Regions from separate parts of the Citrobacter tructae genome, predicted to be linked through region 1. Evidence: predicted binding sites of a transcription regulator. Region 1 holds the regulator's gene; the other holds the start of a gene.
What was found. The regulator Fur, encoded in region 1, represses iron uptake genes when iron is present. The targets are predictions, from matches to a motif close to ATAATAATGAGAACNACTATCAA.
Positions count from the first base shown of each region.

Region 2: the regulator Fur is predicted to act here: its motif matches at 1,260-1,282, upstream of sufA (Fe-S cluster assembly scaffold SufA).

Region 1 is NZ_CP038469.1:1,937,472-1,942,876, forward strand. It holds gene pgm (phosphoglucomutase (alpha-D-glucose-1,6-bisphosphate-dependent)) at 1-1,184, opposite strand, end outside; gene seqA (replication initiation negative regulator SeqA) at 1,209-1,751, opposite strand; gene E4Z61_RS10190 (hypothetical protein) at 1,753-1,908, opposite strand; gene ybfF (esterase) at 1,948-2,721, shown strand; gene ybfE (LexA regulated protein) at 2,850-3,137, shown strand; gene fldA (flavodoxin FldA) at 3,293-3,823, shown strand; gene E4Z61_RS10210 (ryhB-regulated fur leader peptide) at 4,034-4,120, shown strand; gene fur (ferric iron uptake transcriptional regulator) at 4,113-4,559, shown strand; gene E4Z61_RS10220 (ChiQ/YbfN family lipoprotein) at 4,663-4,995, opposite strand; gene chiP (chitoporin ChiP) at 5,045-5,405, opposite strand, start outside.
Region 2 is NZ_CP038469.1:712,245-717,649, forward strand. It holds gene E4Z61_RS04035 (LysR family transcriptional regulator) at 1-828, shown strand, start outside; gene sufA (Fe-S cluster assembly scaffold SufA) at 1,322-1,690, shown strand; gene sufB (Fe-S cluster assembly protein SufB) at 1,699-3,186, shown strand; gene sufC (Fe-S cluster assembly ATPase SufC) at 3,203-3,949, shown strand; gene sufD (Fe-S cluster assembly protein SufD) at 3,924-5,195, shown strand; gene sufS (cysteine desulfurase SufS) at 5,192-5,405, shown strand, end outside.

The DNA.
Region 1 (5,405 bases):
GCGCCCGCACTCTCTTCACCGCCAAAGCCAAAGCTGCCATCAAACAGACCATCAACGAACCATTTAAAGCCAACCGGGACTTCCACCAGTTTACGGCCCAAATCATTCACCACGCGGTCAATCATCGCCGAGGACACCAGCGTTTTACCGACAGCAACATCTTTACCCCATTGCGGACGATGCTGGAACAGGTAGTTGATCGCCACCGCCAGATAGTGGTTCGGGTTCATCAGCCCTGCCGGGGTAACGATACCGTGACGGTCATAGTCCGGGTCGTTGGCAAACGCCAGATCGAATTTGTCACGCAGCGCCAACAGACCCGCCATGGCACACTCGGAGGAGCAGTCCATACGGATCGCACCGTCTTTATCCAGGTGCATAAAGCGGAAGGTCTGATCGACGTGATCATTCACGATGGTCAGGTTCAGGTTGTAGTGCTTAGCGATACGCTTCCAGTATTCAATACCAGAGCCACCCAGCGGATCGACGCCCAGCGTCAGGCCCGCTTTTTGAATCGCTGCCATATCGACGATATCTGCCAGCCCCTCTACGAACGGCTGCACAAGATCCTGTTCTTTCACGTGACCGGATGCCAGCGCGGCATCCAGCGACATACGCTTCACGCCTTTCAGGTCATCAGCTAGCAGCGCGTTGGCGCGGTCTTCCACCACTTTCGTGACGTTAGTATCTGCCGGACCACCGTTTGGCGGGTTGTATTTAATGCCACCATCTTCCGGCGGGTTGTGAGACGGCGTGATCACAATGCCATCAGCCAGCGGGCCGCCTTTTTTGTTGTGGACCAGGATAGCATTAGACACGGCAGGCGTTGGCGTAAAGCCGTTATTTTCCTGCACGATGACGTCAACACCGTTTGCCGCCAGCACTTCCAGTACAGAGATAAAAGCCGGTTCAGACAGCGCGTGGGTATCCTTGCCCACATAGCACGGGCCAGTAATCCCGTTTTTCGCACGCTCTTCAGCAATCGCCTGAGCGATAGCCAGAATATGCGGCTCGTTAAAACTATGACGGCCAGCGCTGCCGCGATGTCCGGACGTACCGAACTTGACGGCGTGCTCAGCATTCCCGGCTGTTGGTTTCAGTACATAGTACTGTGCCGTCAGTTGGGCGACGTTAATCAAATCACTCTGTTGCGCAGGTTGACCTGCACGATTGTGGATTGCCATTGCCTGGTCCTTCTAATGCAAGGATTAAATTGTTCCGCAAACCTTTTCAATCAATTCCGCAGGGAACTGCATTGACTGCATGATGTGTTCAACCATGCTGCATTTACGGCCGGTATTCGTGTTGGTGATCACCCAATACGGCGTGCCTGGCACGTGTTTCGGCTTGGTTTGATTACCATTTTTCAGCAGCGTCTGTTCATCTGCCGCAAAATAGACGCGCGTGCGGCCATGCAACGATTCCGTAGCCTCAGCGAACGCGTGTTGATCCAGTGAATAGAGTGTAGACAGCACCAGCATAAAGCGGTTCACTGCCTTTTTCTGTTCCGCATATTCATCGGAAAGCAGCAGTTCACGCACGGCGCGCACTTTATCTTTTACGGGGTTGACCGGCTTAGCTTCCACAACAGGTTGCACGGCGCGAACTTCTTTCACCACCGGTGTGGCAGGTTGTGATGCGGCGGAAAACTTCAACATACGCCGTAAAATGTCGGATGCGCTCTCGCCGATATGCTTGGTGTGGCTGGCAATATAGCTATAGAGTTCATCATCAACTTCAATCGTTTTCATCTTAATCCAGTACGGTGTCTTTGCTGAATACAAGTCGTTGGGATTGTACACCGGTAGTGTAAAGGCAAATCCCAACAGCGGATAGCGTCAAGCCCGATGGCTGGAAAAACTCGGAGTAACCGTAGTTGTTGCAGCCGTGTGGCAGAATGGTCAACATGATACCCTAACCCGCTAGCGTGAAAAAAAGAACTTTGCCATGAAATTGAATATCCGAGCGCAATCTGCACAAAACCTGCACAATAATTCTCCCATCGTCCTGGTCCATGGTCTGTTTGGCAGTCTGGACAATCTGGGCATACTGGCACGCGATCTGGTCGTCGATCACGATATCATCCAAGTTGATATGCGAAATCATGGCCTTTCTCCCCGTTCCCCCGAGATGAATTACCCGGCGATGGCGCAAGATCTGCTGGATACGTTGGATGCCCACCAAATAGAAAAAGCCACCTTTATTGGCCACTCGATGGGGGGCAAAGCCGTCATGGCACTCACCGCCCTCGCACCGGAACGGATCGATCAGCTTGTGGCTATCGATATCGCCCCGGTTGACTATCATGTCCGCCGTCACGATGAGATCTTCGCTGCAATAAATGCCGTGACGGATGCGCAAGCTGCCTCACGCCAGCAGGCGGCAAGCGTGATGCGCCAATTTCTGAAAGAAGAAGGCGTTATTCAGTTTCTGCTGAAATCCTTTGTTGACGGTGAGTGGCGCTTTAACGTCCCGGTGCTATGGGAACAGTACCCACATATTGTCGGCTGGGAAACCATTCCGGCATGGGACCACCCGGCACTGTTTATCCCCGGCGGCAACTCGCCTTACGTGAGCGAAGCGTATCGCGCCCCACTGCTGGCGCAATTTCCGCAGGCGCGGGCGCACGTTATTGCCGGAGCAGGTCATTGGGTGCATGCAGAAAAACCCGATGCCGTGCTGCGCGCCATCCGTCGTTATCTGACAGAACGCACTAACTGATTAAAAACTCAGCGTCCGCGCGCGAATACGTGCGTGGGCGTTGGCGCGCCTCCCCTGCTGATGTATGATGGCGCGCTATCCATCCGGGCAGACGCCTGGCTGATTGTTTCCCCGAAGTCACCAAGATCATGGCCAAAGAACAAACGGACCGTACGACATTAGATCTGTTCGCGCAGGAGCGTCGCCCGGGACGACCCAAAACCAATCCGCTTTCGCGTGATGAACAGTTACGTATTAATAAACGTAATCAGCTTAAACGCGACAAAGTTCGTGGGCTTAAGCGTGTCGAACTGAAACTGAACGCCGACGCCGTTGACGCGCTGAATGAACTGGCGGACGCGCGTAACATGAGTCGCAGCGAGCTCATCGAAGAGATGCTGATGAACCAACTCGCCGCATTGCATGGTCAGGCATAGTCTGAATTTCTGCTCTAAATCATAAATCGTGTAGCACAGAGTGCAGTCCAGCGTGTTTGCTGTTTCCGCATGCCTGACTGTTCTGCTATGATTGCCCTTATCCGTGGGCATTGCGCCACCACCATTTCAATAAGTTTCAAGAGGTTATTTTACTCATGGCAATCACTGGCATCTTTTTCGGCAGCGACACCGGCAATACCGAAAACATCGCAAAAATGATTCAAAAACAGCTTGGTAAAGACGTTGCCGATGTACATGACATTGCAAAAAGCAGCAAAGAAGACCTGGAAGGGTATGACATTTTGCTGCTCGGCATCCCTACCTGGTACTACGGTGAAGCGCAGTGTGACTGGGACGACTTCTTCCCGACTCTCGAAGACATTGATTTTAACGGCAAACTGGTTGCGTTGTTTGGCTGCGGCGACCAGGAAGATTACGCAGAATATTTCTGTGATGCGTTAGGTACAATTCGCGACATCATCGAACCACGTGGTGCAACTATCGTCGGCCACTGGCCAACGGCAGGTTATCACTTTGAAGCGTCCAAAGGTCTGGCGGACGACGATCACTTTGTTGGCCTGGCTATCGACGAAGATCGCCAGCCGGAGCTGACCGCTGAACGCGTAGAAAAATGGGTTAAGCAGATTTCATCCGAACTGCATCTCGACGAAATCATTAACGCCTGATTTCATGAGGCGCTGATCTTCATCGGCGCCTCATCTATAGATAAAACCAATCAAAATAATTGCTACAAATTTTTAACTTTTTCGCCTGACCCTGTACAATGGCTGGATGCCAATCGGGTATTGCACAGTGTGATTGTTGGCGATACCACGTTTTGATTAACAATATTTGCCAGAGACTTGCTGTTTTCATTTAGCCATGGCAGTTCTATAATGATACGCATTATCTCAAGTGCAATTTCTGTCACTTCTTTTAATGAAGTGAACCGTTTAGCTACAGGACAGATTCCGCATGACTGACAACAATACCGCATTAAAGAAGGCTGGCCTGAAAGTAACGCTTCCTCGTTTAAAAATTCTGGAAGTTCTTCAGGGACCGGATAACCATCACGTCAGTGCGGAAGACTTATACAAACGCCTGATCGATATGGGTGAAGAGATTGGTCTGGCGACCGTGTATCGTGTGCTGAACCAATTTGACGATGCTGGTATCGTGACCCGCCATAATTTCGAAGGGGGTAAATCCGTCTTCGAACTGACCCAGCAACATCATCACGATCACCTGATCTGCCTCGACTGTGGCAAAGTGGTCGAATTCAGTGATGACTCCATCGAAGCGCGCCAGCGTGAGATTGCGGCTAAACATGGTATTCGTCTAACCAACCATAGCCTCTATCTTTACGGCCACTGTGCTGAAGGCGATTGCCGCGAAGATGATCATGCACACGATGCCAAGTAATGTGATGCATTCTGAAAAGCCAACCTTACGGTTGGCTTTTTTTATACACATAAAAAAGACCCGCTGCATCAGCGAGTCCTTTTAGGATAACAACGGTGACGTTTTACTGAGCCGTATTCTTGCTGCGAATTTCCTGCCAGACCTTGTCGCAATCGGCCGAAACGGCCTGATCGTTGCCTGTACGCGTCGCCTGGATACACTGCTGGTAATCCAGTACCCGTACGCTTTCTTCATTGGCAAACTGCTGATGCTGTTTTTCTTTCTTCAGCACGTTTAACACGCTTTGGCAGGCCTCGATTTTCTCTGGCGATCCCTGGGCGGTGTTAATACAGGCGCTGTAGGCTTCTTTCAAACGGCTGTCTTCTTTTGGTGCAGGCGATTGCGCACAGGCCACCAGCCCGGTTGCCATAATGGCGATGAGTATCAGTTTTTTCATAGAACGGTCCTCAACGTTGCGGCAGACACCAAGCCCGCCGCTGTTGGCATTAGAAGATGGTGAATGGTGCAATCACGATAAACTTCACGTCACGCTCATCCTGGAAGATGTTGCCGTAACCACCGCTCCAGCTCGGAATGTCTGAATGGTTGTCGTACTGGGTGAAGTGCAGTTTAAACATGGTGCCTTTCGCACGACCATCCTGCAGGGTGTAGACCGCATCCAGGCTGTAAGACGACTCTTCGATGGTACGATTTTTGTCGTAGTACGCATCCGGGTTAGTCTGCCAGGTCGATGGCTTAGCGTCCCAGGCGTAAACATAGGAGGCACCCACAGCCCAACCTGGCAGGTTCCAGTTCTTCAGGTCATACATTGCGCCAAAGAAGACCGCTTTTTCACCGTTGGCGTTG
Region 2 (5,405 bases), 1.2 Mb from region 1:
GGTAGCCTGAGCGCCGCTGCGCGAGCGCTGGGGCTTTCCAGACCGATGGTCAGTCGTTATCTCGACGAGATGGAAAAATGGGCGGGCGTGAGGTTGATCCACCGTTCATCGCGTCGATTGACCATTACTCCCGCTGGGGAAGAAGCGTTAACTAAGACGCGGTCGCTGGCGCAACTGTCGCTGGATATCAGCGCCGCCAGCGCGGCGGAGGTGCCATCCGGTACGTTACGTGTGGCCTGCGCTCATTTTACCGCCATGCATATTCTTGCACCGGTGTTGCCCGGTTTTTTGGCGCGTTTTCCTGAACTGCGTATTGAGGTTGAAATTAACAATCAGCCGGTGAGTCTGGTCGGCGAGCGCATTGATGTAGCGATCCGCATAACGGATAGCCCTGAACCCGGTACCATCGCCCGTCGTCTTGGTGATTGTGAGTCGGTGTTGTGCGCATCGGTGGACTATCTGCGTCAGCATGGTACTCCGCAAAACTTTGACGAACTCGCTCAGCATAATTGTCTCTACTACAGCGGCTTTGCCGGAAAATCCTGGCACTTTCGAGATGAGCAGGGCGACGCCGTTTCGGTGGCGATCAAGGGAAATCTCAGTGCGGGCATCTCTGCTCTGTTATGTGAATCGGCGCTGGCCGGTATGGGCATTGCTCTGGTGCCTGAAAAAGAGGCGCGTGAAGGGCTGGAGCAGGGCCAGTTGATGCGGCTTTTGCCTCAGTTCCAGCCGCGTCGCCTGCCAATTTACGGTTTATATCTGTCGCGTGAGCATCAACCGGCAGGTCTGCGTCTGCTGTTGGATGCTTTACATGAGACCTTGGTCTGAATGTGGGAGCTGCGTCTGCCTGCAAAATAGACAAACCGCAGTTTGTGTTAAAAAAGCGGCTTCAGGATATGAGACGATTCTTATCGCCCCTTCAAGAGCTAAGCCATTGTGAGTGCCGGAGATAAGCGCCGGATGGGGCCGGAACCCTTAAGCCTGCTAAAGTAGACTTAAGGGTTTTTTATTGCCTGTCTGCGCGCTGTTGAACCGTGTTATCTCCATTTCCCGTCTTTTTCCTATCTCTTAAATAGACATTATCTATACATCTTTTCGCGTTTTACCTTGCCGAACGATTAGTTATTCGTAACCCATTATTTATCAAAGCATTGAACAAAATAATCCATCTCTGTGAACCCTCGTCGCAGGGTCTATGCTTAATAAAAGTAGTCAAAAAGGGCGGTTAACCCGAATGCCCCTGCTGATGAGGGGTTGAAGTGATAATCATTATCACTAACATGGTGTTGTAGCGTGCAGGCTAATGACTCGAGGTAACCCTATGGAATTGCATTCAGGAACATTTAATCCGCACGATTTTGCATGGCGCGGGTTGACGTTAACGCCAGCCGCCGCGGCGCATATTCGTGAGTTGGTGGCAAAACAGCCCGATATGCTGGGCGTGCGGTTAGGTGTGAAGCAAACGGGATGTGCGGGGTTTGGCTATGTGCTGGATACCGTCAGCAAACCGGAAAAAGACGATCTACTGTTTGAGACGGATGGCGCCAGGCTGTATGTACCGTTACAGGCGATGCCGTTTATCGATGGCACTGAGGTCGATTTTGTTCGTGAAGGATTAAATCAGTTATTTAAATTTCATAACCCAAAAGCCCAGAACGAATGCGGCTGTGGCGAAAGTTTTGGGGTATAGGCGGTACTATGTCGCGTAACACTGAAGCAACTGACGATGTCAACACTTGGGCTGGCGGACACCTCAATTATAAAGAGGGGTTCTTCACCCAACTAAAAACAGATGAACTGGCGAAAGGCATCAATGAAGAGGTCGTGCGGGCAATTTCCGCGAAACGCAACGAACCGGAATGGATGCTGGAGTTTCGCCTGAATGCGTTCAGGGCGTGGCTGACAATGGAGGAGCCGCACTGGCTAAAAGCGCATTACGATAAGCTGAATTATCAGGATTACAGCTATTACTCCGCACCTTCCTGCGGCAACTGCGATGAAACCTGTGCCTCTGAGCCGGGAGCGGTACAACAAACGGGTGCGAATGCGTTTTTAAGTAAAGAGGTTGAGGACGCTTTCGAACAGCTTGGCGTGCCGGTGCGTGAAGGTAAAGAGGTGGCGGTCGATGCCATTTTTGACTCGGTGTCGGTGGCGACTACCTATCGTGCAAAGCTGGCAGAACAGGGGATTATTTTCTGTTCGTTCGGTGAGGCCATTCACGATCACCCGGAACTGGTGAGGCAATATCTCGGCACCGTGGTACCAGGCAACGACAATTTTTTTGCCGCGTTAAATGCGGCGGTTGCTTCAGACGGTACGTTTATCTACGTGCCAAAAGGTGTGCGCTGCCCGATGGAGCTTTCTACCTATTTCCGTATTAATGCGGAAAAAACGGGTCAGTTCGAGCGCACCATTCTGGTGGCGGATGAAGGCAGCTACGTCAGCTACATTGAGGGCTGTTCGGCACCGGTGCGTGACAGTTATCAACTACATGCGGCGGTGGTAGAAGTGATCATCCACAAAGATGCCGAAGTGAAATACTCGACGGTGCAAAACTGGTTCCCCGGCGATGGTAATACCGGCGGTATTCTGAACTTCGTCACCAAACGCGCATTGTGTGAAGGCGAAAATAGCAAAATGTCGTGGACCCAGTCGGAAACCGGTTCGGCCATTACCTGGAAATACCCGAGCTGTATTTTGCGCGGCGACAACTCTATTGGCGAATTTTATTCCGTTGCGCTGACCAGCGGTCATCAGCAGGCGGATACCGGTACCAAGATGATCCATATCGGCAAGAACACCAAATCAACCATTATCTCTAAAGGGATCTCCGCTGGGCGCAGTCAGAACAGTTATCGAGGTCTGGTAAAAATCATGCCGACGGCCACTAACGCCCGCAACTATACCCAATGCGACTCGATGCTGATTGGCGCGGACTGTGGGGCGCACACCTTCCCATATGTGGAGTGTCGCAACAACAGCGCCCAGCTTGAACACGAAGCTACGACTTCACGTATTGGTGAAGATCAGCTGTTCTATTGCCTGCAACGTGGAATCAGCGAAGAGGATGCTATCTCGATGATCGTCAACGGGTTCTGTAAAGACGTGTTCTCCGAACTGCCGCTGGAGTTCGCCGTGGAAGCGCAAAAACTGCTTGCCATCAGTCTTGAACACAGCGTCGGTTAAAATTTAAGGAAAGCACATGTTAAGCATTAAAGATTTACAGGTCAGTGTGGAAGATAAGGCGATCCTGCGCGGGCTCAGTCTTGAAATTCGCCCCGGAGAAGTCCACGCCATTATGGGACCGAACGGTTCCGGGAAAAGTACGCTGTCTGCAACGCTCGCTGGACGTGATGACTACGAAGTCACCGGCGGGACGGTAGAGTTCAATGGTAAGGATTTACTGGAACTGTCGCCGGAAGACCGGGCCGGTGAAGGCATCTTTATGGCGTTTCAGTACCCGGTGGAAATCCCCGGTGTCAGCAATCAGTTTTTCCTGCAAACCGCGCTCAATGCGGTACGCAGTTACCGTGACGAAGAGGCCCTGGACCGATTCGACTTCCAGGATTTGATGGAAGAGAAAATAGCGCTGCTGAAGATGCCGGAAGATTTGCTCACCCGCTCGGTGAACGTTGGATTCTCCGGCGGTGAGAAAAAGCGCAATGATATTTTGCAGATGGCGGTGCTGGAGCCTCAGCTGTGCATTCTCGACGAGTCTGACTCGGGGCTGGACATCGACGCGCTAAAAATTGTCGCCGATGGCGTGAATTCGTTGCGCGACGGTAAGCGCGCATTCATTATCGTCACTCACTACCAGCGCATCCTCGACTATATCAAACCCGATTACGTCCATGTTTTGTATCAGGGACGCATTGTTAAGTCCGGCGATTTCACGCTGGTTAAACAGCTGGAGGAGCAAGGATATGGCTGGCTTAGTGAACAACAGTAACGTGCTGCAGCAGTGGCACCGTCTGTTTGAGTCGCAGGGCGAAACCCGCTCACAGCATGCGCAGCAGCACATGCAGCAAATGCTGCGTCTGGGGCTGCCCACGCGTAAGCACGAAGACTGGAAATACACACCGCTGGAAGGACTCGCCAACGGTCAGTTTGTCAGTCGTTTTGCCGCGATAAGCCCGGCGCAGTGCAATGCGCTGGCGGCTGGTATTGATGCCGTGCGTCTGGTGTTTGTCGACGGGCAATTTTGCGAAGCGCTTAGCGACAGTGTGGACGGCAGCGGTTTTGATATTACCATCGATGATGCACACTTGCCGCTACCGGCACCGATTCAGCCAGAAGTCTTTCTGCACCTGACGGAAAGCCTGTCGCGCAGCGTGACGCGCATTCAGGTGAAGCGTAATCAGCGCCCAGCGAAGCCGCTGTTGCTGATGCACATCACCCAGGGGTTGGCGGGAGATGACGTCAATACCGCGCATTATCGCCACCATCTTGAACTGGCGGAAGGCGCGGAAGCTACCCTCATCGAACACTATGTCAGCCTCAACGAGCTGAAGCATTTTACCGGTGCGCGCGTAACGATGAACGTGGCGGCAAATGCCCACTTGCACCATATCAAACTGGCGTTTGAGAATCCGGTCAGTCATCACTTCGCCCATAACGACATTCAGCTGGGCGCAGATGCCACGGCGATCAGCCACAGCTTTTTACTCGGTGATGCAGTATTGCGCCATAACACCAGTACCCAACTGAACGGCGAAAACACCACGCTGCGGATTAACAGCCTGGCGATGCCGGTGAAAAACGAAGTCTGTGACACCCGCACCTGGCTTGAGCATAACAAAGGCTATTGCAATAGTCGGCAACTGCATAAAACCATCGTCAGCGATAAAGGTCGGGCGGTATTCAATGGCCTGATCAACGTGGCACAGCACGCGATTAAAACCGACGGGCAAATGACGAATAATAATTTGCTGCTCGGTAAGCTGTCGGAAGTGGACACCAAGCCGCAGTTGGAAATCTACGCCGATGATGTGAAATGCAGCCACGGTGCGACGGTGGGGCGGATTGACGATGAACAGATGTTCTATTTGCGTTCGCGCGGGATCGGCCAGCAGGATGCTCAACAGATGATTCTCTATGCGTTTGCCGCTGAGCTGACGGAAGCCCTGCGCGATGAAACGCTTAAACAACAGGTTCTGGCGCGGATCGCTCAACGCCTGCCGGGAGGCGTAGCATGACATTTCCAATTGAAAAAGTGCGGGCCGACTTTCCTGTCCTGACGCGTGAAGTGAACGGCCTGCCGCTGGCTTATCTGGACAGCGCCGCCAGTGCGCAAAAACCGAATCAGGTGATTGATGCTGAAGCTGAGTTTTACCGCCATGGCTATGCGGCGGTTCACCGCGGCATTCATACCTTAAGCGCTCAGGCGACGGAAAAAATGGAGAATG